One region of the Streptomyces cyanogenus genome, then DNA from elsewhere that is predicted to be linked to it. Evidence: riboswitches for the same ligand, from Rfam matches in the RefSeq annotation. Region 1 holds a riboswitch; each other region holds the start of a gene.
The links. A riboswitch is a leader RNA that binds a small molecule or an ion and turns the genes downstream of it on or off. The one in region 1 is predicted to bind cyclic di-AMP.

Region 1 (7,517 bases):
ATGCGGTTCGGCATCTGGGTCGAGCCCGAGATGGTCAACCCCGACAGCGACCTGTACCGCGCCCACCCCGACTGGGTGCAGTACCAACCGGGACGTAAGCGGACGGAACTGCGCAACCAGCTCGTTCTCAACCTCGCACGCGAGGACGTGCAGGAGTACCTGTGGGAGCGGCTGCACACCCTGCTGTCCAGCGCCCCGATCGACTATGTGAAGTGGGACTTCAACCGCTGCTTCACCGACGCCGGCTGGCCCGGGGAGCCGTACCCGCAGCGCCTGTGGGTGGACCACGTCCGCGCCCTGTACGCCCTGCTGGACCGGCTGCGGGCGGCCCATCCGGGGGTCGCCTTCGAATCCTGCTCGGGCGGCGGCGGCCGGATCGACCTCGGCGTGCTCGGCCGCACCGACCAGGTGTGGACCTCCGACAACACCGACCCGCTGGACCGGCTCGCCATCCAGCACGGGTTCACCCAGATCCATCCCGCGCGCGTGATGGCGGCCTGGGTCACCGACAGCCCCAACACCCAGCTCAACGGGCGGGTCAGCTCACTGCGGTTCCGGTTCGTCAGTGCCATGGCGGGCGTGCTCGGGGTGGGCGGAGACCTGACGGAGTGGAGCGCGCAGGAGCTGGCCGAGGCCCGGCGGTGGGCGGAGCTGTACAAGGAGATCCGCCCGGTCGTACAGCACGGCGAGCTGTACCGGCTGCGTCCCCCGGCGGGCGGCCTGGGTGCCGTGCAGTACCTCCGGGGCGAGGAGACCGTCGTCCTCGCCTGGCTCCAGGCGCAGCACCACGGCGAGCCGGTCCCGGCGGTGCGGCTGCGCGGGCTCGACCCGACAGCTTCGTACGAATGCCGTGAAACGGGCGAAGTGCATCGAGGTGCCGTGCTGCTGCACCACGGGCTGCACACCGCACTGAAGGGCGACTTGGACGCGACGGTCATCCGACTGCGCCGCATCTGAGCTATCTGTCCGAATCGATACGTTCATTCCAAGTCGGTATGTAATAAGGGGGCCTGGGGCGTCTGCGTGAGGAGCGTCATATCCGTGACCGAGCGTCGCGGGTCATGTCCACGTAATGATGGTGCGGGAGCAGGGAATTGACAGAGTGAAGGGTGCGGGAATTCACGGAGGGTGACCGCGCATTCCCGCATCCGATCACCCCGAACACCCCACGGTCGAAGGCGGATGCTTGTTTCCGTGCGTTCCACTCGCTTACGTTCGCCACCCAACCGGACGGAACGCCGAATCCTGCCGCCGTCCGGACTCCCCACTCATGACCCGTGACGGCAGGAGCGGGGGACCCACCAGGTACGACTGCCTGTCCCGGTCTCCGCGACAGGCTAGGGGTGCAGCCGTGCGCGCACGGCCGGGCAGCTCCAGCCCGAACCCGACAGCTGACCTCGCAGGCGCCGGAGAGGAACAGCGCCATGCCCGCCAAGGGTAAGCACCGACGCCCCAAGACCCCGCGTTTTTCCCGCTCCCTCGCCGCCGCCGGTACCGGTGGCGCCGCCCTCGCCCTCCCGCTCGTCGGGGCCACCGGGGCGCACGCCGCGACCCCCGCGCAGTCCGTGTCCGAAGCGGCCGTGCGGTCCCTCCCGGAGACGGCAGGCAAGACCGCCGCCCAGCCGGAGGCGGGCGTGCGCACCTACACCGTGCGCGGCGGCGACTGCCTCGCCAGGATCGCCGAGGAGCAGCACGTCAGCGGCGGCTGGCAGCGGCTCTACGACGACAACCGGCAGGCCATCGGCGCCGACCCGGCGCTCATTCACCCGGGCCTGAAGCTCAGCCTCGGCACGCAGGCCGCGCCGGCCCGCACCGAGTCCGCCACCCCGAAGCCCGCCCGGCCGGCCGCCCCGAAGCCCGCCCAGCCGGCCGGGTCCGGCACCGCGCAGACCGCCTCCGCCGGCTACACCCTGCCGGTGGCCGGCGCCACCATCGGCACCGGCTACCACGTCGCCGGCAGCATGTGGTCCAGCGGCTACCACACCGGCGTCGACTTCGTCGTCCCGACCGGCACCCCCCTCAAGGCCGTCGCCGCGGGCACCGTCGTCTCCGCCGGCTGGGGCGGCGCGTACGGCAACCAGGTCGTCCTCAAGCTCAACGACGGCCACTACGCCCAGTACGCCCACCTCTCGCAGCTCTCCGTCTCGGCCGGCCAGACCGTGACCGCGGGCCGGCAGGTCGGCCTGTCCGGCGCCACCGGCAACGTCACCGGCCCGCACCTGCACTTCGAGATCCGCACCACGCCGGACTACGGATCGGACGTGGACCCGGTCGCCTACCTTCGCGCGCACGGCGTCCCCGTCGGCTGACCCCCGTCGTCCGACTGTCCGGCACCGCCTATTCCTGGCTTGGCAAATTATTTAAGAGTGGCTCATCTCACCGTTCGTCAACCCCGGCCTACGGTCGCGTAGGTCACATCGGAAGGTGAATCATGGTCCGACGTGGCAGACGATTCGAAGAATGACAACGCATCAGTGATCGGGTCGTACGTGGCGGTGGGGGACAGCTTCACCGAGGGCGTGGGCGACCCCGGCCCCGACGGGGCGTTCGTGGGCTGGGCCGACCGGTTCGCGGTACTGCTCGCCGACCGGCGCCCCGAGGGGGACTTCCAGTACACCAACCTCGCCGTGCGCGGGAAGCTGCTGGACCAGATCGTGGCCGACCAGCTTCCCAAGGCCGTCGAACTCGCCCCCGACCTGGTCTCCTTCTGCGCGGGCGGCAACGACATCATCCGCCCGGGCACCGACCCGGACGAGGTCGCCGAGCGCTTCGAACGCGCCGTGGCCCGGCTGACCGAGGCCGCGGGAACCGTGCTGGTGGCGACCGGCTTCGACACCCGGGGCGTGCCCGTGCTGAAGCATCTGCGCGGCAAGATCGCCACCTACAACGGGCACGTCCGGGCCATCGCCGACCGGTACGGCTGTCCCGTCCTCGACCTGTGGTCCCTGAAGTCCGTGCAGGAGCGCAGGGCCTGGGACAACGACCGGCTGCACCTGTCGCCCGAGGGCCACACGCGCGTGGCGCTGCGCGCCGGACAGGCTCTCGGCCTGGACGTCCCGGCCGACCCGGAGCAGCCGTGGCCGCCGCTGCCGCCCCGGGGCACGCTGGACATCCGCCGCGACGACGTCCACTGGGCCCGCGAGTACCTCGTCCCCTGGATCGGCCGCCGCCTGCGCGGCGAGTCCTCCGGCGACCATGTCACCGCCAAGGGCACCCTCTCCCCGGACGACATCAAGATGCGCATCGCCTCGGTGGCCTGACCGGCACACCGCGCCCTGCCGCCTGCCGGGGTCGGCGGGGCGTGGCCGGGCCAGTGGTCCGGGGCGGGTGGGATGCGCGGCCGGTGGGATGCGGGGCGGTGTGCGGGGTGCGGCCCGCTCGGTCACCGTGCCCGTGCGCCCATCGTGCCTGCGTGGTCACCGTGCCCGCCCTGCGCATCGTGCCTGCGTGGTCACCGTGCCCGTGCGCTCCACCGTGCCCATGCGCCCATCGTGCCTGCGTGGTCACCGTGCCCGCCCTGCGCATCGTGCCTGCGTGGTCACCGTGCCCGTGCGCTCCACCGTGCCCGTGCGCCTATCGTGCCTGCGTGGTCACCGTGCCCGCCGTGCGCATCGCGCCCGTTGGTCACCGTGCCCCTCGGTCACCGTGCCTGTTCGGTCAACGTCTTCCGGTCCAGGCCCAGTTCCCGGGCGAGGGCGTCGTCCACCCACTCCTGTGCGCGGGAGCGCGCCACCGCGCCCGGGTACGACGTCAGCTGTACCGCCAGGCCGTCCAGCAGCGCGGTCAGCCGCAGTGCCGCGCCGGCCGGGTCCGCGCACGCGAACTCACCGGCGGCGACGCCCTCGGCGATGACCTCGGCGATCGCCGCCTTCCACTGCTTGTCCAGCTCCCGGGTGACCTCGCGCAGAGCGGGCTCGCGCAGGGCCACGGCCCAGCCCTCGATCCACAGCCGCCAGCCCTTGGCCTGCCCGGTCGGCGCGTACCAGCGCACCGCGGCCCGCAGCCGGCGCAGCGCGGTGGTCCGCCGGCCCACCACCTTGCGCAGGTGTGCGAGGTCGTCCTCGGCCGCGTACGCGAACGCGTCGGCGACCAGCTTCTCCTTGGTGGAGAAGTGGTACAGCACCAGCGCGTTGCTCACACCGAGGGCCGCGGCCACGTCGGCGATCCGCACCGCCGCCACGCCCCGCGCCTCGATCTGCCCGATGGCCGCCCGCAGCAGCTCCTCCCGCCGCTCGGCCACGCTCAACCGCACTCTTGCCACGCGCTCACCCTAGTCGTAGTCGATCGCAAGTGAGCGCTACCGGTCGCAAACGATCCCGCTCCGCCGGTCTCCGTACCGGTGTCACGGAACAGGGACGCCCATCACCGGCCGTCCGCCCAGGAGTTGACGGCGACCTCCGGGCCTCGACGGCCCGACGGGCGCGGAGCCGGCCCCCGGCATCGGTCCGGCGTACCCCTGCCTACCGGGACCGCCGGATGAGCCGACCATAATGGAGGGCCTCACCCACTCCACCGGGAGGTACCGTGACCGGTTTGCGTTCTCCGAGCTCCGGGCTCCGCGCGCTGCGGCCCGCGGCCTTCGGCGCGGACCCGGGCGGTGAGCGCCTGGCACGCATCCGCCGCTCGCCCCACTTCAGGAACGGTGTCTTCCAGAACCCCGGCGGCCCCGCCCGTACCCGCCCGTCCGGCTCCACCGTGGACCTCGCGAAGGTCTTCCTGGACAAGGACACCCGGCCGTTGCGCGCCCCCAAGGGCACCGTCCCGGTGCACCCCACCACCTTCGCCGACCTGGCCGGACCGCCCGCGACGGGACTGCGGCTGACCTGGATGGGTCACTCCAGCGTGCTCGCCGAAATCGACGGTCACCGCGTCCTGTTCGACCCCGTCTGGGGCGAGCGCTGCTCCCCGTTCCCCTTCGCCGGGCCCAAGCGGCTGCACCCGGTGCCGCTGCCGCTGGCCGCGCTCGGCCCGGTCGACGTCGTCGTCATCTCCCACGACCACTACGACCACCTGGACCTGCCCAGCATCAAGGCGCTGGCGGGCACGGACACCCTGTTCGCCGTGCCGCTCGGCGTCGGCGCCCACCTGGAGCACTGGGGTGTCCCGGCGGACCGGCTGCGCGAGCTGGACTGGCACGAGTCCACGAAGGTCGGCGGTCTGACCCTCACCGCCACCCCGGCCCGGCACTTCTGCGGCCGCGGACTGCGCAACACCCAGCACACGCTCTGGGCGTCCTGGACCGTCGCCGGCGACGAGCACCGGATCTACCACAGCGGTGACACCGGCTACTTCGAGGGCTTCAAGGACATCGGCGCCGCGCACGGCCCGTTCGACGCCACGATGATCCAGATCGGCGCGTACAGCGAGTTCTGGCCCGACATCCACATGACCCCCGAGGAGGGCCTGCGCGCCCACCTCGACCTGCAGGGCGGGGCGCCGCACGGCGTGCTGCTGCCGATCCACTGGGGCACCTTCAACCTCGCCCCGCACCCCTGGGCCGAGCCGGGGGAGTGGACGAAGGAGGCCGCCGAGGAGGCCGGCCAGGCGGTGGCTCTGCCCCGGCCGGGCGAGCCCTTCGAACCGGCCGGCAAGCTGCCCGCCGAGGCGTGGTGGCGGGGCGTGTCGGGGGAGCTCCGGCGCACCTGGCGCTCGGTCGGCGCCTTCGTTGCGGAGCCGCCCGCCCGCGCCACCGGCGACCGCTCGGACTGACCCCGCCGCGGGAACACGCGCGTTTCGCGGATAAAACGTACGATTATGAATGAAATGTACGGTGTACCCGGAGTGGGGCGCGGAGTGCGGCCATGGCGGAGCGCGGCAAACCGGAGAGGCGGCGGCGCCTGAGCCGTCCCGTGGTGCTCGCCGCGGCCGTCGCCCTCGTGGACCGGGAGGGGCTGGCGGCCCTGACCATGCGCCGCCTGGCGGCGGACCTGGGAGTGGAGCCGATGGCTCTCTACCGGTACACCGACGGCAAGGAAGGACTGCTCGACGGCCTGGTGGAGGCCTTCTTCGCCGAGGTCAACGAACGGCTGCGGACCTCGGCCGGACAGGTGGGCGCCGACCCGGCCACCGCCTCCGCCGAACCGCCCTGGCGGGCCGAACTGCGGCGCATCGCGCGGGCGTTCGCCGGTGCCGTGCACGCCCATCCCGAGGTGCTGCCCGTGGTGGCCGTCCGCCCGCTCGCCGTCCCCGTGGCCCGGCGGCCCGAGCCCTGGCTCCAGCTCACCGAGCACGTGTTCGCCGTCCTCGCCCGCGCCGGATTCGACGACCCCACCGCGCTCACGATCCACCGCACCTTCGTCGCCTGGACCCTGGGCTGTCTGCTCGTGGACAAGCGCCAGATCGTGGACAACCCCGAGGAGCCGGACCCGATGCTGCGCCTGGGGCTGCACCGGCTGTCCGCCGCGGACCACCCGCGGCTGCGCGCCCTCGTCCCGCACTTCGCCGAGTACGACGACGAACGCGAGCTGACGCAGGGTCTGGACAGCCTGCTGAGCGGCCTGCCCGAGGCCCCACTTGACGCCTTCTACGGCCGCGGAGCACCCTGAAGATACAGCGTACATATCCGGCATAAAGTGCCGTAGCGTGCGTCTCCCGCACGGAAGAAGCCGTCATGTCCAGCACCCCACGGACCGTCCTGCGCGTGCGTGTCACCGCCCGGGACGTCGAAACCCTGCGCGCGCTCCTGCGCGAAACCCGTCCCGACGTCGGAGGGCTCGCCCGCCGCGCCGACGACGGCAGCTGCACCATCGAGGCCTACGTATCCCCCGAACAGGCCGAAGTCCTCGAACGTGAAGGCGTGTCGGTCACCCTGGTCGAGGACGCGACGGCCGCGGGACGCGACCGCCAGGCCGAGGTCGGCCACGGCGACCGCTTCGCCCCCGCCGACGCGGTGCCTCACGGGCCGGCCGACAAGGTCTAGGGCGCCGGGAGGAACGCCATGACGTACCTGAACGTCACCGAGGTCGAGTCCGCCGTGACCAGCCTGGCCACCGCCTTCCCGGGCACGTGCGAGCTGATCGACCTGCCCGAGCCCTCGGTCGAGGGACGCGCCTGCCACGCGCTGCGGATCGGAACCGGTCCGGGCGGGAGCAACGACTGCGCCGTGCTGATCGGCGGTGTGCACGCCCGGGAATGGGGCAGCTGCGAGATCCTGGTGGGCCTCGCCGCAGACCTGCTGGAGGCGTACGGCGCCGGCACCGGACTCGTCTACGGCGGGACCCGCTTCACCGCCGACGACGTCCGCAAGCTCCTGCGCGAACTGGACCTCGTGGTCTTCCCGCTGGTCAATCCCGACGGCCGGCACTACAGCCAGACCGTCGAGCCGATGTGGCGCAAGAACCGCAACCCGGCACAGTCCGGCGGCGATCCGGACCGCATCGGCGTCGACATCAACCGCAACTACGACTTCCTGTTCGACTTCGCAACCGCCTTCGACCCCGCCGCGGCACCGCGCGTCTCCTCCGACCCCGGCGACCTCGTGTACCAGGGGCCCCGGCCCTTCTCCGAACCCGAGACCC
Region 2 (7,517 bases), 1.0 Mb from region 1:
GTGCCGTGCCGGTCCCCTGGACCACCACCAGGGGCTTGGCCGCCGCCGTCCGCCGGGCGAGGCGAGTGAACTTGCGGGGGTTGCCGATGGACTCCAGGTACATGAGGACGACGTCGGTCTCGGGGTCGTCGTACCAGTACTGCAGGACGTCGTTGCCGGAGACGTCGGCGCGGTTGCCGGCGGACACGAAGGTGGAGACGCCGGTGACCCCGGTGACGCCTCCGCCGCGCCGGTGCAGCCGGGACAGCAGGGCGATGCCGATGGCGCCGGACTGGGCGAACATGCCGATGCGGCCGGGGCGGGGCATCTCGGGGGCGAGGGAGGCGTTCAGCCGGACGTCCGGGGCGGTGTTGATGACGCCGAAGGCGTTCGGGCCGATGATCCGCATGCCGTACGCGCGCGCGGCGCGGACGAGGGCCCGCTGCCGTTCGTGCCCCTCGGGGCCGCTCTCGGCGTATCCGGCGGAGAGCACGACCAGCCCCTGGACGCCGTGCTCCCCGCACTCGGCGACCACGGCGGGCACCTGCTCGGCCGGGACGGCCACGACGGCGAGGTCCACGGGCCCGTCGATGTCCCGCACCGAGCGGTGCGCGGGCACCCCGTCGATCTCCTTGAGGTCCTCCGGGAACACCTTGTTCACGGCGTACAGACCGCCGGTGTACCCCGCGTCGCGGATGTTGCCGAGGATGCTGCGGCCCACTCCGCCGGGGACGCGGCCGACGCCGACGACCGCGACGGAGCCGGGCGCCAGGAGCCGCCGTACCGAGCGGGCCTCGGCGCGCTGCTCGCGCGCGCGTTGGACGGCGAGGGAGCGGTCGGTGGGTTCGAGGTCGAACTCCAGGCGGACGACGCCGTCCTCGAAGCTGCGTTTCTGGGTGTAGCCGGCGTCCGTGAACACCTTGATCATCTTGGTGTTGGCGGGCAGCACCTCGGCGGCGAAGCGGCGGATGCCCCGCTCGCGCGCGACGGCCGCGATGTGCTCCAGCAGGGCGGAGGCGACCCCGCGGCCCTGGTGGGCGTCCTGCACCAGGAAGGCGACCTCGGCCTCGTCGGCGGGCGCGGAGGCGGGCATGCCGTCGGTGCCGATGCGGTCATAGCGTACGGTGGCGATGAACTCGCCGCCGACGGTGGCCGCGAGTCCCACCCGGTCCACAAAGTCGTGGTGCGTGAAGCGGTGGACGTCCTTGGCGGAGAGCCGTGGGTACGGCGCGAAGAAGCGGTAGTACTTCGACTCGTCCGAGACCTGCTCGTAGAAACTGACCAGGCGGTCGGCGTCATCAACGGTGATGGGCCGGATGCGCGCGGTGCCACCGTCGCGCAGCACCACGTCCGCCTCCCAGTGGGCGGGGTACTGGTGCCGGTCCTGCCGGTCCGCCGAGGTCTGCATGGGCCCCAGAGTACGGCTCGCGTACGACAACGGCGCGAGGCAGTCTGTGGAGGACGGGAAGCCGGACCGCGGCCGCGGTCCGGTGCCACACCGGAGAGGGACGCAGGTCCGCTCCGGACCCGCTTCGCGATATGGGAAACTGGTCTAGACAACCCTGAACACCGAAGGGCAGCAACACATGGCTGAGCGCCGCGTCAACGTCGGCTGGGCCGAGGGCCTCCACGCCCGCCCCGCCTCCATCTTCGTCCGAGCCGCCACGGCCGCAGGCGTCCCGGTGACGATCGCCAAGGCCGGGGGCAACCCCGTCAACGCGGCCTCCATGCTCGCCGTCCTGGGTCTGGGCGCCCAGGGTGGCGAGGAGATCGTCCTCGCCTCCGACGCCGAGGGTGCGGACGCCGCACTCGACCGGCTGGCCAAGCTGGTCTCCGAGGGCCTGGAGGAGCTGCCCGAGACCGTCTGAGCGAGTACCGCACAGAGCGCCGGAGCCGCGTTCGCCTTTCGGGGCGGCGCGGCTTCGCCATATGCGCGCACTCGCCTCCGTGCCGTCGATTCGTCAGGCGCCGGAAAAGGCCCGCATGAATTACGGCACCATGAATTCGGGCAGCAGAAAACACCCCACCCGGAAATAGCTCCTCTTTGTATACGGCGCCCGTGTTAATGTCGCTGACCCGACATGTTTACGGCTTGTTGCGAAGTCCTCACACGCTCCGCGGCACCGGAAAAACGCAGCCGGTGCGCGCCCGTCGCACGCTCGGCGTGCAAAGTGGTGAGCGCCCGCGCGCGCTCGGCGTCGCCCCGCGCCACCGCGTCCACGATGGCGCCGTGCTCGGTCCAGGACTCCGTGGGGCTGGCCGGTGCCTCGACCGTGTACATCCAGGCGATCTTGTGTCGCAGCTGGGTGAGCATCGAGGTGAGCGAGGGGCTGCCGGAGGCCTGGGCGAGCGTCTCGTGGAACCAGCCGCCCAGCGAGCGCAGATCCTCGCTGCCGCCCCTCCTGGCCCGTTCCTGGCCCAGCCGGACCAGGCCGCGCAGCACCTTCAGATGGGCCTCGGTGCGCCGCTGGGCGGCCCGGGCGGCACCCAGCGGCTCCAGCAGCATCCGCATCTCCAGCAGGTCGGCGGCCTCCTGCTCGGTCGGCTCGGCCACACACGCGCCCGCGTGCCGGCGCGTCACCACGAAGCCCTCGGCCTCCAGGGTGCGCAGGGCTTCGCGCACGGGGACGCGCGAGACGCCGTACCGGCGGGCCAGGACTTCCTCGGTGAGGCGGCTGCCGCGCTCGTAGACGCCCGCGACGATGTCGTCCCGGACAGCGGTACACACCGAGTGCGCCGGAATACGCATGACCGACCTCCGCCTTAATCCCCGTGAAACGTCGACGATGGACGTGTGTTCCGTGACTCTATTGCAATGAGCCGGAATTTCCGACGGCGGGCTCTAATCCATGGATATTTTTTGGTCAGCGGATCCGGCGGACACTGCGAAAAACGGCGAAAGCCCCGGCTCGGTGAGCCGGGGCCTCGAAGGGTCGTGCGCGGTGCGTCAGAGGTTCACGCCGTGCTTGCGGAGGTAGGCGACCGGGTCGACGTCCGAGCCGTACTCGGGGCTGGTCCGCGCCTCGAAGTGCAGGTGCGGGCCGGTGACGTTGCCGGTGGCGCCGGACAGGCCGATCTGCTGGCCCGGGACGACCTTCTGACCCACCGTGACGCCGATGGACGACAGGTGCCCGTACTGCGTGTACATGCCGTCTGCCATCCGGATCACGATCTGGTTGCCGTACGCGCCGCCCCAGCCGGTGGAGACGACCGTGCCGGAGCCCACCGCGTGGACGGCCGTGCCGGCGGCCGCGTGGAAGTCGATGCCGGTGTGCGAGCCGGAGGACCACAGGGAGCTGCTGGCCTGGTAGCCCGTGGAGACGTAGGAGTGCGCGATGGGGGCGACGAAGGTGTTCAGCAGCTTGCGCTCCGCCTCGCGGGCGGCACGGGCCTTGGCCGCGCGCACCTCCGCGGCCCGCTTGGCGGCGGCCTTCGCGGCGGCCTCCTCGGCCGCCTTCCGCTCGGCGGCCTGCTGCTGGGCGGTGGCCTGGGCGTCGATCTGCTCGGGGACGTCCTCGGTGACGGTGAGGACGGGGACGAGGCCGGTCTGCTCCGGGGAGTGCTCGGCAGCGAGCGCCGGGGAGGCGGCGAGGGTGCCGATCACGCCGGTGGTGGTGAGGGCCGCGACGCCGGCCGCCTGAGCCGTGGTCCGCTTGACCCGACCGGGCTTGCGGTGCTTCCCGGTGGCGCAGATGAACGCCATGAAGTGGCTGGTCCTTTCCTTCCTTCTCGCCTACCGGGTTAGCTGACGGGTTCGGAGCAGGAAGGTCTCCTACGGGCCCCCCCCCCGCAGCCGCGCGGGCGCCCGATTCACCCCAGGGACGATGGGTCCCCGGCTCCCCTGGCTCGCGCCGTACGGGGACTCGGCGATGACTGTCCGGTGCCGCGGGTGCGGCGCACTGCCTGACGAACAGCCCGGACGACGCTACGGCGGCGTGCTTTCAATCCTCAAACGCAGCCGGGTTTTTGTAGCGCATCCCACAGGGCAGACAGGCAACCTCCGCCCCAAAACGGGCATCTGAGGGAGCGAGTGGAACAGCAGGGGCCCTGGCGGCCTACGGGTCGTCAGGGCCCCACGCGCGCGTGCCGTTACTCGGCCGCCACCACGGTCACTTCACCGATGCCGAGCGCCTCCACCGGCGCCTTGATGCTGGCCGCGTCACCGACGAGGACGGTCACCAGACGGTCCACCGGGAAGGCGTTCACGACGGCCGCGGTGGCCTCCACCGTTCCCGTGGCGGCCAGCTGCCGGTACAGCGTCGCCTGGAAGTCGTCGGGCAGGTGCTGCTCGACCTGGTCGGCCAGCGTGCTCGCGACGGCCGCCGCCGTCTCGTACTTCAGCGGCGCCACGCCGACCAGGTTCTGCACGGCGACGTCCCGCTCGGCGTCGGTCAGGCCCTCCGCCGCGACGGTCCGCAGCACCTTCCACAGGTCGTCCAGGGCGGGGCCGGTGTTCGGCGTGTCCACGGAGCCGCTGATGGCGAGCATCGCCGCGCCCGTGCCGTCCGGCGCGGACCGCAGGACCTGCCCGAAGGAGCGCACGCCGTAGGTGTAGCCCTTCTCCTCGCGCAGGACGCGGTCCAGGCGGGAGGTGAGGGTGCCGCCGAGGCAGTACGTGCCGAGCACCTGGGCCGGCCACACCCGGTCGTGCCGGTCGGGGCCGATCCGGCCGATGAGCAACTGCGTCTGGACGGCGCCGGGCCGGTCCACGATGACCACGCGCCCGGTGTCGTCGGCGGTCACCGGCGGCACCGGCCGGGGCTCACCCGGGGTACCGGTCCAGACGCCCAGGGTGTCGCCGAGCAGCCCGTCCAGGTCGGTGCCGGTCAGGTCGCCGACGACGACCACGGTGGCCGTGGTGGGCCGCACATGGCGGTCGTAGAAGGCGCGTACGGCCGCCGCGTCGATCTTCTCGACCGTCTCCTCGGTGCCCTGGCGCGGCCGGGACATGCGCGAGGTCGCCGGGAACAGCTCCTTGGAGAGCTCCTTGGCGGCCCGGCGGGAGGGGTTGGCCAGCTCGTGCGGGATCTCGTCCAGGCGGTTGCGGACCAGCCGCTCGACCTCGCTCTCGGCGAAGGCCGGCGCGCGCAGGGCGTCGGAGAGCAGCCCGAGGCCCTTGGCCAGGCGGGAGGCCGGGACCTCCAGGCTGAGCCGGACGCCGGGGTGGTCGGCGTGCGCGTCCAGGGTGGCGCCCGCGCGCTCCAGCTCGGCGGCGAACTCCTCGGCGGAGTGCTTGTCGGTGCCCTCCGAGAAGGCCCGCGCCATGATCGTGGCGACGCCGTCCAGGCCGGCCGGCTCCGCGTCCAGCGGCGCGTCCAGCAGCACCTCCACGGCGACGACCTGCTGGCCGGGGCGGTGGCAGCGCAGCACGGTCAGGCCGTTGTCGAGCGCGGTGCGCTCAGGGGCCGGGAACGCCCAGGGCCTGGCCTCGCCGGGCTGCGGCTGGGGGTGGAACTCCATGGTGGCGAGCTCGGTCACTTGGCCGTCTCCTCGTTCTCGGTCTCGTCGCGGCCCGCCTCTACGGTCGCTTCCTGCTCGGGGTCGTCGGGGATCCCGGCGTCCGGGGCGGCCTCCGGTGACTTCGGCTCGTAGACGAGGACCGCGCGGTTGTCGGGCCGCAGGCGGGCCGCCGCCACCTCCTGGACCTCCTCCGGGGTGACCTCCAGGACGCGCTTGACGGCCGTCAGGGCGAGCTGCGGGTCGCCGAAGAGGACGGCGTACCGGCACAGTTCGTCGGCGCGGCCGGCGACCGTGCCGAGCCGGTCCAGCCACTCGCGCTCCAGCTGCGCCTGGGCGCGCTCCATCTCCTCGGGGGTGGGGCCCTCCGCGGCGAACCGGGCCAGCTCCTCGTCGATGGCGGCCTCGATGACCGGCACCTCGACGTCACCGGAGGTCTTCACGTCCAGCCAGCCCATGGAGGGCGCGCCGGCCAGGCGCAGCAGGCCGAAGCCGGCCGCGACGGCCGTACGGTCCCGGCGCACCAGCCGGTTGTACAGGCGGGAGGACTCGCCGCCGCCGAGGATGGTCAGGGCCAGGTCGGCCGCGTCGCACGCGCGCGTGCCGTCGTGCGGGAGCCGGTAGGCGGCCATCAGGGCGCGCGCCGGGACCTCCTCCACGACGACCTCGCGCTTCTGCTCGCCGATGATGTCCGGCAGCGAGCCGTCACGCGGCTGGGGCTTGCCGTCGTGGGACGCGATGGAGCCGAAGTACTTCTCCACCCAGGCGAGGGTCTGCTGGGGGTCGATGTCGCCGACCACGGAGAGCACCGCGTTGTTCGGTGCGTAGTAGGTGCGGAAGAACTGGCGGGCGTCCTCCAGGGTGGCCGCGTCCAGGTCCGCCATCGAGCCGATCGGCGTGTGGTGGTAGGGGTGGCCCTCCGGGTACGACAGCGCGGTCAGCTTCTCGAAGGCGGTGCCGTAGGGGACGTTGTCGTAGCGCTGGCGCCGCTCGTTCTTGACGACGTCCCGCTGGTTCTCCATGGACTCGTCGTCCAGGGCGGCCAGCAGCGAGCCCATGCGGTCGGCCTCCAGCCAGAGGGCCAGCTCCAGCTGGTGGGCGGGCATGGTCTCGAAGTAGTTGGTGCGCTCGAAGCTCGTGGTGCCGTTGAGCGAGCCGCCGGCGCCCTGCACCAGCTCGAAGTGCCCGTTGCCCTTCACCTGCGCGGAGCCCTGGAACATCAGGTGCTCGAAGAGGTGAGCCAGGCCGGTACGGCCCTTGACTTCGTGGCGGGAGCCGACGTCGTACCAGAGGCAGACCGCCGCCACCGGGGTCAGGTGGTCCTCGGAGAGCACCACGCGCAGACCGTTGGCCAGGCGGTGCTCGGTCGCTGTCAGGCCCCCGGAGCCTGCCTCGGCTGTGGTCGTGTGACCCATGGGCATGTACGTCCCTTCGCGAGCGGAGGCGGTTGATGGAAACCGCGGTCTTCCTGCCGTTCCTGCCACTGTATGCAAAGCGTGCGGGGCCCCGGCGAAGTTCCCGAGGGACGTACGCCCACAGCGGATCGCGTAGCCTGCGTCGGACTCCGCTGCGCCGGACCGGCGAGCCCGCCAGGACCGGGTGGTGGCACGGGTTGTCGGTGCCTAGGTCCACAATGGTCCGCGTCAGATCCGTCAAACGCTTCAGCAGCACGAGCGCCCCGTAGGCGAGCGACCAGATCAGAAGGAGCCAGGCAGCGATGGCCCGCCGCAGCACGAAGACCCCGCCGCCCGACGATTCGTTCGAGGAGAGGATCCTCGACATCGACGTCGTGGACGAGATGCGTGGCTCCTACCTCGAGTACGCGTACTCGGTCATCTACTCGCGCGCCCTGCCGGACGCCCGTGACGGTCTCAAGCCGGTGCACCGCCGGATCGTGTACCAGATGAACGAGATGGGCCTGCGCCCCGAACGCGGCTACGTGAAGTGCGCGCGCGTCGTCGGCGAGGTCATGGGCAAGCTGCACCCGCACGGCGACGCGTCGATCTACGACGCCCTGGTGCGCATGGCGCAGCCCTTCTCCATGCGCGTGCCGCTGGTCGACGGCCACGGCAACTTCGGCT
Region 3 (7,517 bases), 3.7 Mb from region 1:
CAGGTGCTCCTTGCCGTACTGGCCGAGCTTGGGGCCGACCTCGGGGAGGATCTTGTCGGCGGCGTCGACGAGGATGAAGCGCATGTCCTCGCGGGACACGTTCTTGTAGTACTTGGCCGCGTCCCGGGCCATGTCCTCGACCTCGCCGATGGTCTCCGCGCCCGCGAAGCCACCGCCGATGAAGACGAAGGTGAGCGCCTTGCGGCGGATCTCCTCGTCGGTCGTGGAGTCGGCCTTGTCCAGCTGCTCCAGCACGTGGTTGCGCAGGCCGATGGACTCCTCGATGCCCTTCATGCCGATGCCCTGCTCGGCGAGGCCGGGGATCGGGAAGGTGCGGGAGACCGCGCCCATCGCGATGACCAGGTAGTCGAAGGGCAGCTCGTACGCCTCGCCCACCAGCGGGGCGATCGTGGCGACCTTGCGGTCCTGGTCGATGGTGGTGACCCGACCGGTGAGGACCTCCGCCTTCGGCAGCACGCGTCGCAGCGGGACGACGACGTGGCGAGGGGAGATGCTGCCGGCGGCGGCTTCGGGGAGGAAGGGCTGGTAGGTCATGTACGACCGGGGGTCGACGACCGTGACGGTCGCCTCGCCGTAGCGCATCTTCTTGAGGATGCGCCGAGCTGCGTACAGGCCTACGTACCCACCGCCTACTACGAGGATCCTGGGACGCTCCGTGGTGCTCATGCCATCGAGTATCCACCCGCCAACGGGGGGTCGCTCGTGCGCCCCTTCACAAGCTCCGGCAGGGCCTGTGTTAAACTCCGCGACCCACGTGACGCAGGCCATGCCGGCGACAGGGAACCGCGGGGCGCTTCGCCCCCGTTGTCAAGGCCGCGTGAGCTGCCTCTCCGGGTCGTCGGGGTGGCCGTGAGGGTGCCGTGACACCCTCGGAACAACCCCTTCCGGGCCCTTCCTGCGCCCCTCATCTGAACATGTTCAAACGGTCATTGACCCCCCGGAAGGGCCAATGGGCCCCATTCCGGGGACCGGTCGGCGGGAATTCCTTGTGAAGAACTTCACGAACTTTTCCGCCCGGCTGCGACAGAGGGCCCCTCAAGGGGGCCCTCGGGCGTGCTCAGACGTTATCCAACCTGCTCAGCAGATGGCTACCAGCGGGTAACAAAAGAGAGCTACGCCACCGACCACGCGATGCCGTCGAGGATGTCGTGCTCGCTCACCACGACCTCCTCGGCCCCGATCCGCTCCATGATCGCGAGCAGGACGAGGGCGCCCGCGCCGATGACGTCGACCCGGCCCGGGTGCATGGACGGGATCGCGGCCCGCTCGGCGTGCGTGGAGCGCAGCAGCCACTCGGTGATCTCGCGGACGCGGTCCCGGGAGATCCGTGAGTGGTGGATGCGGGTGGAGTCGTACGCGGGCAGCTCCTGGGCGATCGCGGACACCGTGGTGACGGATCCGGCCAGGCCCACCAGGGTGTGTGCCTCGCGCAGCGGGACCGTCCGCTCGGCGAGGTCCAGGGCGGCCTCGATGTCGGCCCTTATGGCGGCGATCTGTTCCTCGGTGGGCGGGTCGCTCACCTTGCCCTCGTGCACCAGGTGCCGCTCGGTCATCCGCACACAGCCGACGTCCACCGAGCGGGCGGCGCGCACGTGGTCGTCGCCGACGACGAACTCGGTGGAGCCGCCGCCGATGTCCACGACCAGGTAGGGCCGGGTGAGGTCGGTGCGGCCGGTGAGCTCCTTCGTGGCGCCGGTGAAGGAGAACTCGGCCTCCTGGTCGCCGGAGATGACCTCCGGCTCGACACCGAGGATGTCCAGCACGCCCTGCACGAAGTCGTCCCGGTTCTCGGCGTCGCGGGAGGCGGAGGTGGCGACGAAGCGGAGGCGCTCGGCGCCGTACTCCTTGATGACGGCCGCGTACTCGCGGCAGGCCGCGAAGGTGCGCTCCAGTGCCTCGGGCGCGAGCCGGCCGGTGCGGTCGACGCCCTGGCCGAGCCGCACGATCGTCATCCGGCGGTCCAGCTCGGTCAGTTCACCCGTCCGCGGGTCGGCGTCGGCGACGAGCAGGCGGATGGAGTTGGTGCCGCAGTCGACGGCGGCGACGCGGGTCACTTCTCGTCCCCCTCACTGTCGCCGAGCGTCACGCACGCGCCCTTGCGCCACCACTCCGGCAGCATCGCCAGGGCCTCGTCACCGAGCGGGTTCACACCGGGGCCGGCGGCCAGCGAGTGGGCGACGAGCACGTGCAGGCACTTGACCCGGTCCGGCATGCCGCCGGCGCTCGGGAAGCCCTGCAGCACCTCGATCTCGTCCCGGCGCCGGATGTAGTCCTCGTGCGCGGCGCGGTAGGCGGCGGCCAGCTCGGGATCGTTCTGCAGCCGCTCGGTCATCTCCTTCATGACGCCGTTCGCCTCCAGGGTGCCGATGGCGGAGGACGCCTTCGGGCACGTCAGGTAGTACAGCGTCGGGAAGGGCGTGCCGTCGGGCAGGCGGGGTGCCGTCTCCACCACGTCCGGCTGACCGCACGGGCAGCGGTGCGCGATGGCCCGCAGGCCCCGCGGCGGGCGGCCCAGCTGCTGCTTGAAGGCCTCGACGTCCGCGTCGGTGGGCTCGGTGCGCGGAGTGGGCGGCAGATCAAACAGAGTCAGCGCGCAGCGCTGCCCTTGAGGGGTGGTGGTCGGGCGGCGGGCGGGAGTTTCCATGACTGCTTTCCGAGTGGCTTTCTGTCGTTCCGGCCGTGACGCCGGCTCACTGGTCGGAGGCGTCGGACTTGTCGACGCCGTCCCAGACGTTCGCGTACCAGGGCCGGTGGGCGGCCCCGAGGTCGACACGGGAGGGCGTGGCCGCGCCCGGGTCGATGACCACGTACCCGGTCTCGCCGGGCTTCACATAGTGCAGCCGGCGGCGGATCTGCTGCTCGGCGTAGGCGTCGTCCTGCCAGCGCGCCTTCAGGTCACGCAGCTGCTCGACGCGCTCGCGGGCCTGCTCCCGCTGCCGCTGGAGGTCGGCGATCTCCGCGCGCTGGGAGACGTACTGCCGCATCGGGTAGGCGAGGGCGACGACCAGGGAGCACAGCACCAGCGCGAGCAGCGCCGCGCGGCCGGTGAGGCGGGAGCGGCGGGCCTGCCGCTTGGTCTGGGAGCGGTAGACCCGGGCCGCCGTCTGCTCGCCGAGCAGCCGCAGCCTGGTCGCGGTGGAGAAACGGTCCCGGTCCTTCACGGCCATCTGGCTCTCCGCCTCCCCTTTCACACGTGCGTACGTCCCCGGACACGGTACGGGACCGGGTACGGGGACGTACGCACGACTGGCTGAGACTTGGCCCGGGCCGGCTCAGCCCTTGAAGCGCGGGAAGGCGCTGCGGCCGGCGTACACCGCGGCGTCGTCGAGGATCTCCTCGATGCGCAGCAGCTGGTTGTACTTGGCGACGCGCTCGGAGCGGGCCGGGGCGCCGGTCTTGATCTGGCCGCAGTTGGTGGCGACGGCCAGGTCGGCGATGGTGACGTCCTCGGTCTCGCCGGAGCGGTGGGACATCATGCACTTGAAGCCGTTGCGCTGGGCCAGCTCGACGGCGTCCAGGGTCTCGGTCAGCGAGCCGATCTGGTTGACCTTGACCAGGAGGGCGTTGGCCGCGCCCTCCTCGATGCCGCGGGCGAGGCGCTCGGGGTTGGTGACGAACAGGTCGTCGCCGACCAGCTGGACCTTGTCGCCGAGCTTGTCGGTGATGACCTTCCAGCCGGCCCAGTCGTCCTCGAACAGCGGGTCCTCGATGGAGACGAGCGGGTAGGCCGCGACGAGCTCCTCGTAGTACTCCGTCATCTCGGCGGCGGAGCGCTCCTTGCCCTCGAAGAGGTACTTGCCGTCCTTGTAGAACTCGGAGGCGGCCACGTCGAGCGCGAGGGCGATCTGCTGGCCGGGTGCGTAGCCGGCCTCCTTGATGGCCTCCAGGATGAGGTCGAGGGCCTCGCGGTTGGAGCCGAGGTTCGGGGCGAAGCCGCCCTCGTCGCCGAGGCCGGTGGACAGGCCCTTGGCCTTCAGCACCTTCTTGAGGGTGTGGTAGACCTCGGTGCCCCAGCGCAGCGCCTCGGAGAAGGACTCCGCGCCGATCGGGGCGATCATGAACTCCTGGATGTCCACGTTGGAGTCGGCGTGCGAGCCGCCGTTCAGGATGTTCATCATCGGCACCGGCAGCAGGTGCGCGTTGGGGCCGCCCAGGTAGCGGAAGAGGGGCAGGTCGCTGGCCTCGGAGGCGGCGTGGGCGACGGCGAGCGAGACGCCGAGGATGGCGTTGGCGCCCAGGGAGCCCTTGTTGTCGGTGGCGTCCAGGTCGAACATGGCCTGGTCGATCAGGCGCTGCTCGGTGGCGTCGTAGCCGACCAGCTCCGGGCCGATCTGCTCGATGACGGCGAGGACGGCCTTCTCGACACCCTTGCCCTGGTAGCGGTTCGGGTCACCGTCGCGGAGCTCGATGGCCTCGAAGGCGCCGGTCGAGGCGCCGGACGGAACGGCGGCACGACCCGTGCTGCCGTCGTCGAGGCCGACCTCGACCTCGACCGTGGGGTTGCCTCGGGAGTCCAGGATTTCCCGGGCTACGACGACGTCGATGGACGGCACGAGCATCTCCTTCTTGGATGTGACGCTGGAAGTGCGGGGCTGGTGTGCCTTGCGCCTAGAGCCTAACCGTCCCGGGGGCGTCGGCCACCGACCGACCGTCCCGTGGACAAGGCGACGCTACCTTTTGTTCCTCACTGAAACAAAGGGGGCCGCGACAACGGTTCGGCGCAACGGCCGGCGGGAGACGGACGACATGAAAAAGCCCCGCCCCGGTGCGTACGGGGGAACACGCACCGGGGCGGGGAGCCCGTGGGGACGGGGGGTGGCCCGCACGGGGTCTTCAGTGTGGCTCAGGGGGCCGTGCGGGCCCGGTGATCCGGCCGGGGGCCGGATGTCACTTCAGGTGGAGCTGCTGACCCGGGTAGATCAGGTTGGCGTCCTCGACGATGTCCTTGTTCAGCTCGAACAGCTTCTTCCAGCCGCCCTGCACGTGGTGCTTCTGGGCGATGGAGCTGAGCGTGTCACCGGTGACGACCTTGTACTCGCCGTCGCCCTTCTTGACCTTCTTGCCGGTCGGGGTGGTGACGGTCTTGCCCTGGCTCTTGTCCGCGGTCGCGGCCGGACGCTCGGCGGAGCGGGTGGCGGCCTGCTGCTCGGTGGAGCGGGTGGTGGTGCCGCTGCCCGAGTTCGAGGAGGTGCTCGGGGCGGAGCCGCCGTACGGGGTGCTGGACAGGCCCGTGCCGCAGACCGGCCAGGCGCCCTTGCCCTGCGCGGCGAGGACCTTCTCGGCGACCGCGATCTGCTGCGCCTTGCTGGCCTGGTTGGCCTGCGGGGCGTAGGCGGTGCCGCCGTACGCGGCCCAGGTGGAGGCGGAGAACTGCAGACCGCCGTAGTAGCCGTTGCCGGTGTTGATGGACCAGTTGCCGCCGGACTCGCACTGGGCGACCTTGTCCCACTCGGCGGAGGTGGCGGCGGAGGCGTTGCCGGCCGCCATCAGCGGGGCGGCGACGGCGGCGCCGGTGACACCGGCGAGCGCGATGGCGCGGACGGCCTTGGACGGACGGCGGTGCTTGCCCTTGCCGGTAAACAGCATGGATCGATCCCCTCACCGACGCCTGCGAGGTGAGCTGTCGGGTTCGGGCCGGTTGAGTTGCCCGGCCGCACTCCCGCTGTCGCGGGATGCGCGGCTTCACCCCCAGCCGGTTCCGGCATCAACTGCCGGACCCGGCACCTACCTTGGGTCCCCCGCTCCTGCCTACGGCGCTTGACGCGACGACTGTTCCCGGGCAACCGCTGGCAGGATTCGGCGTTGCGACTGCCGGGGCTCGTGGTGACGAGCGGCCTCGACCGTAGACACGCGATCCGCGGAATTTCAAAGACGATCAGGGCTTCTGAGACTCATCCCACACTTTCGCCAAACCGGACATTAGGGCGTTAAGTGGGGCGTCAACTCCGGCTAGTTCGTGCCCGTTTCGCCCTCGACTTCCAGGGTCTGACCGGCACTGATGTGGTTCGGGTCGGCCCCGATGGCCTTCTTGTTGCCGGCGTAGAGCGCGCGCCACCCGCCGTCGACCTCAAGGGAGTCGGCGATGGAGGCGAGGGAGTCGCCCTCGCGGACGGTGTACGTGTCCGTTTCGCGCGCCGCGTGCCGCCCGGAAGAGGTGACGTCCTGACCGTTTGTCACGTTTTCGTCCGCGCTCGCCCCGCGGTGGCGCCCACCACTGAGGGCTCCGGTGTCGACCAGGCTCCAGGAACCGGCGGCCCGCTGGGGGTTGTCCTCGGCGCCGGCGCTCGGGCTCGCCGCGGGGGCGGACTCCCGCGAACCTCCGGAACCAGGCGAGGCGGACTTGTCCGACTTGGGGTTTTTGGTCCCCGCGGAACCGGTGTCCGCACCTGCGTCCGCACCGGTGTCCTCGCCCGGCTTTCCGCTCGGTGCGGCGGTCTCGTCCGAGGAGGAACCGGTGCCGGAGCCGGAGTTGGCGTCGGAGCCCGCACCCGTGGAAGGTGACGAACCCGGCAGACCGGACGATCCCGTACCTTCGGAGGTGCCGGAGGAACCGGGGTTGCCGGAGGTGTCGGACTTCTCGGCCGGTCCGGACGAGTCACCCGAACCGCTGGTGTCACCGGAGCCGCCGACGCCCGTGTCGACGTCCACGGAGCCGGAGCCGGAGGTCAGTCCGGACAGCAGGGCGCAGGTGGCCCACGGGGCGGTGCCCTTGTCGGCGAGGATCTTCTCGGCGACGGCGATCTGCTGGTTGCGGCTGGCCTGGTCGGGGCCGGCCGCGTACTGGCCGCCGCCGTATGCGTTCCAGTCCTCCTGCGAGATCTGCAGGCCGCCGTAGTACCCGTTGCCGGTGTCCGCGCTCCAGGTGCCGCCGCTCTCGCACTCGGCCACCTTGTCCCACGTGGTGCCGTCGGCCGCGTTGGCGCTCGCCGCGCCGAGGAGCGGGATGGCGATGGCGGAGCCGGTCACTCCGGCCGCGACGAGGAGGGCGGGTGCCTGGCGGGGGCGACGGTGTCGACCGTTCCCGGAGAGCATGCAGAAGCCTTTCGAGCGACAGCAGAACCGGCGCGGCGGCTGAAGCCGCTCGCCGCGCTGATGGGTGAACGTATCGGCAGACGATCACTTGTCACAAGTTCATGCCGCGCAGATCACGTGAAGATCACAGAGTTGAGATCTTGTCACCTTCCGGCTGAGAAGCCGTCACCCTTCCCGCCACTCACGCCGTCACCCGTCGGACACGGCGCCGCCGGGCGGCTGCCGAGGACCGCCGGCGGAATCATGGAACCGACATGTCCGGGGGGCTTCCCAGCCAGGAGGACCACGATGTTCCGGCACACCCGACTGCCCGGCGAGTCCGCGGACTACCTCGCCGCCCGCGAGGAACTCCGCCACGCCGAGATCGAACTCATGCGCCACCGCGAGAAGGTCGCGGCCCAGCGGAGGGCGCTTCCCCAGGGCCCCGAGGTCGACGACTACGTCTTCCTCGAAGGCCCCGCCGA
Region 4 (7,517 bases), 2.3 Mb from region 1:
GCCGGGGCCGGGGCCGTGGGGAGCGGGACGGCTGGGGGCGGGACGGCAGGAGTCGGAGCGACGGCCGGGGCAGCAGAGGTCGGAGCGGCGGGGGTGTGCGTGTCCGCGGTGGCCTCGGTCATCACGGGCGCCGGCCCGAACTGCCCGGTCGGGGCCTGCACGGTGCCCGGCGGCACGGCGCCCGGTCGCCGGGCCGGGGCGGCCAGCCGCACCGGCTCCCCCGTCATCCGGCTGGAGCCGTCCGCCGCGACCTCCAGGGGGACGACACAGCCCGCGCGGTCGTCGTGGATGGTCGCTCGTATGGGCGTACCGAGGCTGATGGCCAGGCGCTGGAGGTGGTTCAGGACGGCCTGCTGGATCTCCTCGCCCGGCGCCGCCACGACCGGCGTCCCGCCCACCGAAGCGGAGTCCGCGCCGAGCACCCGGACGGGCACCGCCGCCGGGTGCTCCACGGGCCGCGGTGCCCGCTTCTTCTCGAAGCTGAGTCCAGCCATCGGTGTCCCTCACTCCCCTGGCGCCGCGATCCGGTCGTACGCGTCCTGCCACCAGTGTGTCGCCTCCGCCCCGGCCTCCGCGTCACCGCGACGTCACAGCCTCGCACCAGCCGTACCCTGGACCCACTGGCGCGATTTACTTGCATATGCATAAAATGCAGGTGCCTTTAGTGGTACGACAGCACACACCTGGGGGACCCATGAACCGCCGCTTCCTCTTCGTCCTGGGCAGCGCCCGCCGGGACGGCAACACCGAGTTGCTGGCCCGCTCGGCCGCCGAGCAGCTGCCCCCGGCGGCCGAGCAGCAGTGGATCCGCCTCGCCGACCACCCGCTGCCCGATTTCGCGGACCTGCGCCACGACAGCGACCACACACGGCCGCCGTCGGACACCGCCACCGGCCTGCTGCTGGACGCCACGCTCGCGGCGACGGACATCGTGATCGCCTCGCCGCTGTACTGGTACTCGGTGTCCAGCCTCACCAAGCGCTACCTGGACTACTGGTCGGCCTGGCTGCGCACCCCGGGCATCGACTTCAAGGCCACGATGGCCGGCCGCACCCTCTGGGGCGTCGCCGCCCTGGCGGACCGCGAGCCGTCCGTCGCCGATCCGTACACGGGCACGCTCAACAACTCGGCCGCCTACCTGAAGATGCGCTTCGGCGGGGTGCTGCTGGGCAACGGCAGCGGGCCCGGCGACGTCCTGGAGGACACAGAGGCGCTGACCCGCGCGAAGACGTTCTTCACCCAGGAGGCGCCCCTCGCCCGCTTCCCGTACGAGACCGCGTAACAGGCGGCTAGGCGCTGATGTCCTTCGCCGTGAACCGCGCCCAGGCCGCCGAGCCGAACACGGCCGCGTACAGCGCCTGGAGGCCGAGGTTCTTCACCAGGTCGTCCCAGTAGACGGGGTCGCGCATCAGGTCGGCGAAGGACAGCCAGTAGTGCGGGAACAGGTAGGGCTGCAGCGCGTGCAGCTGGGGTATCTGGTCGACGATCTGCACGGTGATGAGCAGCCCGACCGTGGTCGCCATCGCCGCGATACCGCTGTTGGTGAGGGTCGACACGAACAGGCCGAGGGCCGCCACACCGACCAGTGAGCCCGCGACGACCAGGGCGATCAGCAGAGCGCGGCCCAGCCCCTCGGCGAAGCCGATCCGGGTGCCGGAGATCGTCGTCAGCTCGCCCATGGGGAAGAGCAGCGCGCCGACGAGCAGCGCCGAGACGGTGACGACCAGGGTGGCCAGCAGACAGAACGCCAGCACGGTCGCGTACTTGGTGAGCAGCAGCCGGGTGCGGCCGGCCGGGGCGACCAGCAGGTAGCGCAGGGTGCCCGCGCCCGCCTCCCCGGCGAGCGCGTCGCCCGCGACGACGCCGACCGCCATCGGCAGGAAGAACGGCAGGGTCGCGGCGAGCGCGGTGAACACCAGGAACAGCCCGTTGTTGGTGATCTGCGTGATGAACGCCGGTCCCTCGCCGTTCCCCCCGCCCACCGTCCCGCCGCCCCGCGTCTCGATCCGCACCGCGATCCCGACCAGCACCGGCACCGCGGCGAGCACCCCGAGCAGGGCGAGCGTGCGCCAGCGGCGGACGGTGGTGACCAGCTCGCTGCGCAGCAGTCCGAGGGTCCACAGGGGGTTCGGCCGGCGCGCGGCGCCCGCCTGGAGCACGTCAGCCCGCGACATCGAAACCCTCCCCCGTCAGTGCCACGAACGCGTCCTCCAGCGACGCCCTTTCGAGCGTCAGGCCCCGGACGCGGACGCCCGCGGTGACCAGGGCCACGGTCACCTCGGCGAGGTCCCGTTCGGGTGGTTCGCCGGTGATCCGGTCACCGTCGGCGGTCACGTCCCCGACCCTCAGTTCCTTCAGCACGCGGGCCGCCTCCGCCCCGTCCGGGGTGGTCACCACCAGCCGGCCGCGCGCCCCGGCCGCCAGCTCGGCCACCGAGCCCTGGGTGACGAGCCGGCCCTGCGCCATGACCGCCGCATGGGTGCACACCTGCTCGATCTCGTCCAGGAGGTGGGAGGAGAGGAAGACCGTCGTACCGTCGGCGGCCAGCTCCCTGATCAGGGTGCGGATCTCCCGCATGCCCTGCGGGTCGAGGCCGTTCGTGGGCTCGTCCAGGACGAGCAGTCTGCGGGGCTGGAGCAGCGCGGCGGCCAGCCCCAGGCGCTGCTTCATGCCGAGCGAGTACGCCTTCGCCTTCTTGCCCGCGGCGGCCGCGAGGCCCACCCGGTCCAGTGCCGCGGCGACGCGGGCGCGCCGGGTGCGCGGATCGGCGGTCGGGTCGGCGGCGTCGTAGCGCAGCAGGTTGTCCCGGCCGGAGAGGAAGCCGTACAGGGCGGGGCCCTCGATGAGCGCGCCGACCTGCGGAAGGACCGTACGGGCCGCCCGGGGCATGGGCCGGCCGAGCACCCGGGCGGTGCCCGCGGTCGGCTCGATCAGGCCCATCAGCATGCGGATCGTGGTGGTCTTGCCCGAGCCGTTCGGGCCGAGGAAGCCGAAGACGCTGCCCGCCGGGACGGTCAGGTCGAGACCGTCCACGGCGAGCTGTCCGCCGCGGTAGCGCTTGGTGAGACCGCGCGTGGCGATCACGCCGTCCCGCGCGTCCCCGGGGTCACGCTCCGGCGCGTCCCCCGGGTCCGGCTGCGTGGCGGACGGTTCGGCCATCGGCTCCCCCTCGGTTCATCCGATTCGTCGTGCCGGAGGGTCACTTCCCGGCGTCGGCCGCCTTCACCAGGGCCTCCTTGGTCACCGCGCCGGCGTACACCTTGCCGTCGTCGGTGATCAGTGCGTTGACCAGGCGGGTGGAGAAGACCATGCCCTTGCCGAACTTCCCGGAGGCCTTCTCACCGAGCGAGCCGACGAAGCCGCCGAGGTCGCCGCCCCGGGAACCGGTGGGCAGGCCGCCCTTGGCGCCGGTGTCGAAGGTGGCGACCGACGTCCAGCCCTTGCCGAGCACCTTCAGCCCGTCCCTGCCCTCCAGACCTCCGGGGAGGCCTGCGCCGTGCCTCGGGGCGTGCTCGGGTGCCTCGGCCCCGTCCTTCTCCTCGGTGACCTTCGCGCCCTTGGGCGGGGTGAAGTCGAAGGTGGAGGCGGCCGGTTGGGCGAAGGAGACCTGGGTGAAGCCGGCGTCGAGCACGGCGGCGCCGCCGCTCTTCGGGGTCAGCGTGAACTTCAGCGGCAGGCCCGTCTTCGCGTCGACGGCGATGCTGATCGCGCCGACCGTGGTGCCGGACTGCCTGGGCTGGATGAGCAGCTTGTAGGCGTCGCGCCCGGCGACCTGCGCGGTGCCGTCGACGGTGACGGACGTGGTGTCGTCCACCGCCTTCAGGGCCTCGTCGGCGAAGTCCTTCGGGGTGGCCGGCGGCTCGGCCCGGCGGTGCTTGCCGGGGCCGGCCACGGTGGAGTGGTGAACCTGGTTGCTCTTGCTGTCGTAGCCCCAGACGTCCTTGCCGTCGTGGATCAGGCTGTACTCGGCGCCGCGCTCCAGGAGGGACAGTTTCTGCCGGTCGGGGCCGTCGGCGGCGACGCGCAGGGTGTGCGTGCCGGAGACCAGTTCGGTGAGCTTGGCCTGCGGGTCGGCGGCGGAGTCGTCGCCGGAGCCGCCCCGGCCCGCCCCGGAGAGCAGGCCGTCCTCCAGGCCGCCGAGGTCGGGCAGGCCGAGGTCGGTGCTGACCTTCACGGTGCCGGACAGCTGCTGCACGTCCGACTTGGCGATCTTCTCGATGAGCTGCTGTGCGGTGATCTTCGGCAGGTCGGGGTCGCCGGAGTTCGCGAGCGCCGGGACCAGCCCGATCGTGGCCGCCGCCACCCCCACCACCGCGACCGGCACGGCGTACCGGGCGGCCTTGCGCCGGCCGGAGCGCGGGTTCTCGTCCCGCGCGGCGCCCACTGCGTCGTCGGATTCGTACGGTGCCATGTGTGCCTTACCTCCGTCGTCGGCGGCGGCTGTCCTCACGCTGGTCCGCTGGTCCACCTGAGCCGCCATTCTCACCCGAATCGGTGAGGAGTGGTGATTTCCGTGGTGTCCATCTGACCAAATCGGCCGTGAGGAAGCGTCAGACCTCGGAGCCAACTCCGTGTACGCCTGCGGTATGACACACGACGGCGGCATCTCCACCCGACCCGTAGGGGTCGTGCCGGGCGCCGCCGCCCGGACGGGGTCCGGCCGGGTCAGCCGGCGCGGTGCACGACCGCGTCACACAGCTCGATCAGCGCCGCCTTGGCGTCGCACTCGCGCAGCGGGGCGAGCGCGGCCCGCGCCTCCTCCGCGTACCGCACGGTGTCCCGGCGGGCCTGCTCCAGCGCGGGGTGCGCGCGCAGCGCGGCCAGCGCCTCGGCGTGCCGGGCGTCGTCACTGAGGTCGGAGTCGAGCAGCTCGCACAGCGCGACGTCCTCGGGCAGGCCCAGCCGGGCGGCCCGCTCCCGCAGCCGGAGCACCGGCAGGGTGGGGATGCCCTCGCGCAGGTCGGTGCCCGGGGTCTTGCCGGACTCGTGGGAGTCGGAGGCGATGTCCAGGACGTCGTCCGCGAGCTGGAAGGCGACCCCGAGCCGTTCGCCGTACTGGGTGAGCACGTCGACGACCCTCTCGTCCGCACCGGACATCATCGCGCCGAACCGGCACGACACCGCCACCAGGGAGCCCGTCTTGCCGCCGAGCACGTCCAGGTAGTGCTCGACCGGGTCGCGGCCGTCCGAGGGACCCGCGGTCTCCAGGATCTGGCCGGTGACCAGCCGCTCGAACGCCAGGGCCTGCACCCGGACCGCCTCGGGGCCGAGGTCGGCGAGGATCTGGGAGGCGCGGGCGAACAGGAAGTCGCCGGTGAGGACCGCGACGGAGTTGCCCCAGCGCGTGTTGGCGCTGTCCACGCCCCGCCGTACGGCCGCCTCGTCCATGACGTCGTCGTGGTACAGCGTGGCCAGGTGGGTCAGCTCCACGACGACGGCCGACGGCACGACGCCGGGCGCGTAAGGGTCGCCGAACTGGGCCGCGAGCATGACGAGGAGTGGCCGGAAACGCTTCCCTCCGGCCCGTACGAGGTGCTGCGCGGCCTCCGTGATGAACGGGACCTCGCTCTTGGTGGCTTCGAGCAAGCCTTCCTCGACAGCCGCCAATCCGGCCTGGACATCGGCTTCCAGAGCCTGGTCCCGCACGCTCAGCCCGAACGGCCCGACGACGGTCACGAGGGGTCTCCTGTCTGCTGGTGTCTGCTGGCGATTACACGGTTTGTCGATAGGTCGCTGCCCTCACTCAAGTCAGCGTATCCGGTCCCTGTTCGATCACCGATAGCGCCCACCGGTCCAGCCTGGGCGGTACCGGACCACAACCGACATACAGGTGATCACATGTTAATGATGGACATTTATCGACTTAACGGAAATCCGGACATTCCGTCGTGTCCCCTCCGCACCTTTCTCGCCACCCCCGTTCCGTGCCGGCCATTACGACAACGACGGACACCGCACCCCAGGTTCCACCATCACTCCGACTTCCCGCCTTAATCGCCCTAATCCCTCATGTCTGATTTGAAATAGTTTGCCATTTCGTGAGTTGGCTCACGCTCCCCGTCTGCCCGCTCCCCCCTCAACAAGCCCTGGGAGCCCTTGTCCTGTCGGCGAGTTGAGGATTGGCAACCGCAAAGGATCAAGCACCTCATACAGCATCGATCAAGGTCAAATCGCATGTTGTGTGAATCCAGTACTTGTTCCCGACATGTGCTCTCGCATACGTTCCGGGCCGTCGGGCGGACGCCGAATCCTGCCGCCGCCCGCGTAACCCATCGACGAACTCATTCGTACGGCAGGAGCGGGGGACCCAGGTAAGTCGCCGGGCCGGACGGCACACGCCGCACCGGGACGGCTCGGGGTTAAGCCGTGCCTCCTCCAGGGCACGGCCGGGCACCTCCCGCCCGAACCCGACAGCTCACCCCGCAGGCGCCGGAGAGGAACACCCCCATGTCTGCTGCCGCTCAGCCCCGCCGCACCCGCAACAGCCGCCTCGTCCGTACCCTCGTCGCCGCCGGCACCGGCGCCGCCGTCCTCGCCCTGCCGCTCATCGGCGCGACCAGCGCCTCCGCGGCCACCGGCACCACCACGACGGCCGCCACCACCACCGCCGGATACCCCAACAACCTGGACGGCTGGATCCGCGAGTCGCTCGCGATCATGGCCGAGAAGCACATCCCGGGCACCTACAACGGCATCTACCGCAACATCATCCGCGAGTCCTCGGGCAACCCGAACGCCATCAACCTCTGGGACTCCAACGCCGCCAAGGGCATCCCGTCCAAGGGCCTGCTCCAGGTGATCGACCCGACGTTCAACGCGTACCACGTCGCCGGAACGTCGTTCAACATCTACGACCCGGTCGCGAACATCACCGCCGCCTGCAACTACGCGGCCGCGCGGTACGGGTCGATCGACAACGTGTTCGGCGCGTACTGACCGGTTCCGGACCGGGTCCGCGGCCGGCGCCACTGACGTCCCGGTCAGTCGGTCGGGAAGAGTCTTTCGAGGACGACGGCGATGCCGTCGTCCTCGTTCGACAAGGTGACCTCGTCGGCCACCGCCTTCAGTTCGGGGTGCGCGTCGGCCATGGCGACACCACGCGCCGCCCAGTCGAACATCGGGATGTCGTTGGGCATGTCGCCGAAGGCGATGGCCCGGTCGGCGCCGATCCCCAGCCTCTCGGCGGCCAGCGCCAGTCCGGTCGCCTTCGTCACCCCGCCGGGCTGGAGCTCCACGGTGCCCGGCCCGGACATGGTGACCGTCGCCAGCGAGCCCACCGCCGCGCGCGCCACCGCCGCCAACTCGTCGTCGGACAGGGTGGCGTGCCGCAGCAGCACCTTGCTGATGGGCTTCGCCCACAGGTCGTCGCGCCGGCCGACGCGCACCGCGGGCAGCGTCGGATGAGGCATCCGGTAGCCGGGCTCGATGAGCGTGAGCCCGTCGACGCCGTCCTGGTCGACCGCCGCGTAGACCTGCCCCACCTCCGCCTCGATCTTGCCGAGCGCGGTCTCGGCCAG

Region 2: another riboswitch for cyclic di-AMP. It lies ahead of S1361_RS29010 (M23 family metallopeptidase); the one in region 1 lies ahead of S1361_RS33365 (M23 family metallopeptidase).
Region 3: another riboswitch for cyclic di-AMP. It lies ahead of S1361_RS16690 (LysM peptidoglycan-binding domain-containing protein); the one in region 1 lies ahead of S1361_RS33365 (M23 family metallopeptidase).
Region 4: another riboswitch for cyclic di-AMP. It lies ahead of S1361_RS23090 (transglycosylase SLT domain-containing protein); the one in region 1 lies ahead of S1361_RS33365 (M23 family metallopeptidase).

The regions. Positions count from the first base shown of each region.
Region 1 covers NZ_CP071839.1:7,443,032-7,450,548, forward strand. The annotation lists gene S1361_RS33360 (alpha-galactosidase) at 1-957, shown strand, start outside; cyclic di-AMP (ydaO/yuaA leader) riboswitch at 1,227-1,419, shown strand; gene S1361_RS33365 (M23 family metallopeptidase) at 1,425-2,309, shown strand; gene S1361_RS33370 (SGNH/GDSL hydrolase family protein) at 2,475-3,260, shown strand; gene S1361_RS33375 (TetR/AcrR family transcriptional regulator) at 3,641-4,261, opposite strand; gene S1361_RS33380 (MBL fold metallo-hydrolase) at 4,525-5,709, shown strand; gene S1361_RS33385 (TetR/AcrR family transcriptional regulator) at 5,802-6,545, shown strand; gene S1361_RS33390 (hypothetical protein) at 6,611-6,919, shown strand; gene S1361_RS33395 (M14 family metallopeptidase) at 6,938-7,517, shown strand, end outside.
Region 2 covers NZ_CP071839.1:6,432,430-6,439,946, reverse strand. The annotation lists gene S1361_RS29025 (bifunctional acetate--CoA ligase family protein/GNAT family N-acetyltransferase) at 1-1,387, opposite strand, end outside; gene S1361_RS29020 (HPr family phosphocarrier protein) at 1,566-1,847, shown strand; gene S1361_RS29015 (GntR family transcriptional regulator) at 2,042-2,728, opposite strand; gene S1361_RS29010 (M23 family metallopeptidase) at 2,927-3,682, opposite strand; cyclic di-AMP (ydaO/yuaA leader) riboswitch at 3,696-3,858, opposite strand; gene S1361_RS29005 (M16 family metallopeptidase) at 4,069-5,457, opposite strand; gene S1361_RS29000 (M16 family metallopeptidase) at 5,454-6,857, opposite strand; gene S1361_RS28995 (DNA gyrase/topoisomerase IV subunit A) at 7,154-7,517, shown strand, end outside.
Region 3 covers NZ_CP071839.1:3,738,024-3,745,540, forward strand. The annotation lists gene S1361_RS16665 (NAD(P)/FAD-dependent oxidoreductase) at 1-687, opposite strand, end outside; gene S1361_RS16670 (Ppx/GppA phosphatase family protein) at 1,134-2,075, opposite strand; gene S1361_RS16675 (DUF501 domain-containing protein) at 2,072-2,665, opposite strand; gene S1361_RS16680 (FtsB family cell division protein) at 2,712-3,188, opposite strand; gene eno (phosphopyruvate hydratase) at 3,294-4,580, opposite strand; gene S1361_RS16690 (LysM peptidoglycan-binding domain-containing protein) at 4,909-5,607, opposite strand; cyclic di-AMP (ydaO/yuaA leader) riboswitch at 5,612-5,787, opposite strand; gene S1361_RS16695 (LysM peptidoglycan-binding domain-containing protein) at 5,971-7,053, opposite strand; gene S1361_RS16700 (DUF899 family protein) at 7,342-7,517, shown strand, end outside.
Region 4 covers NZ_CP071839.1:5,119,945-5,127,461, reverse strand. The annotation lists gene S1361_RS23120 (hypothetical protein) at 1-494, opposite strand, end outside; gene S1361_RS23115 (flavodoxin family protein) at 695-1,282, shown strand; gene S1361_RS23110 (ABC transporter permease) at 1,290-2,174, opposite strand; gene S1361_RS23105 (ABC transporter ATP-binding protein) at 2,161-3,159, opposite strand; gene S1361_RS23100 (LolA family protein) at 3,200-4,411, opposite strand; gene S1361_RS23095 (polyprenyl synthetase family protein) at 4,666-5,676, opposite strand; cyclic di-AMP (ydaO/yuaA leader) riboswitch at 6,264-6,442, shown strand; gene S1361_RS23090 (transglycosylase SLT domain-containing protein) at 6,448-6,936, shown strand; gene S1361_RS23085 (HAD family hydrolase) at 6,981-7,517, opposite strand, start outside.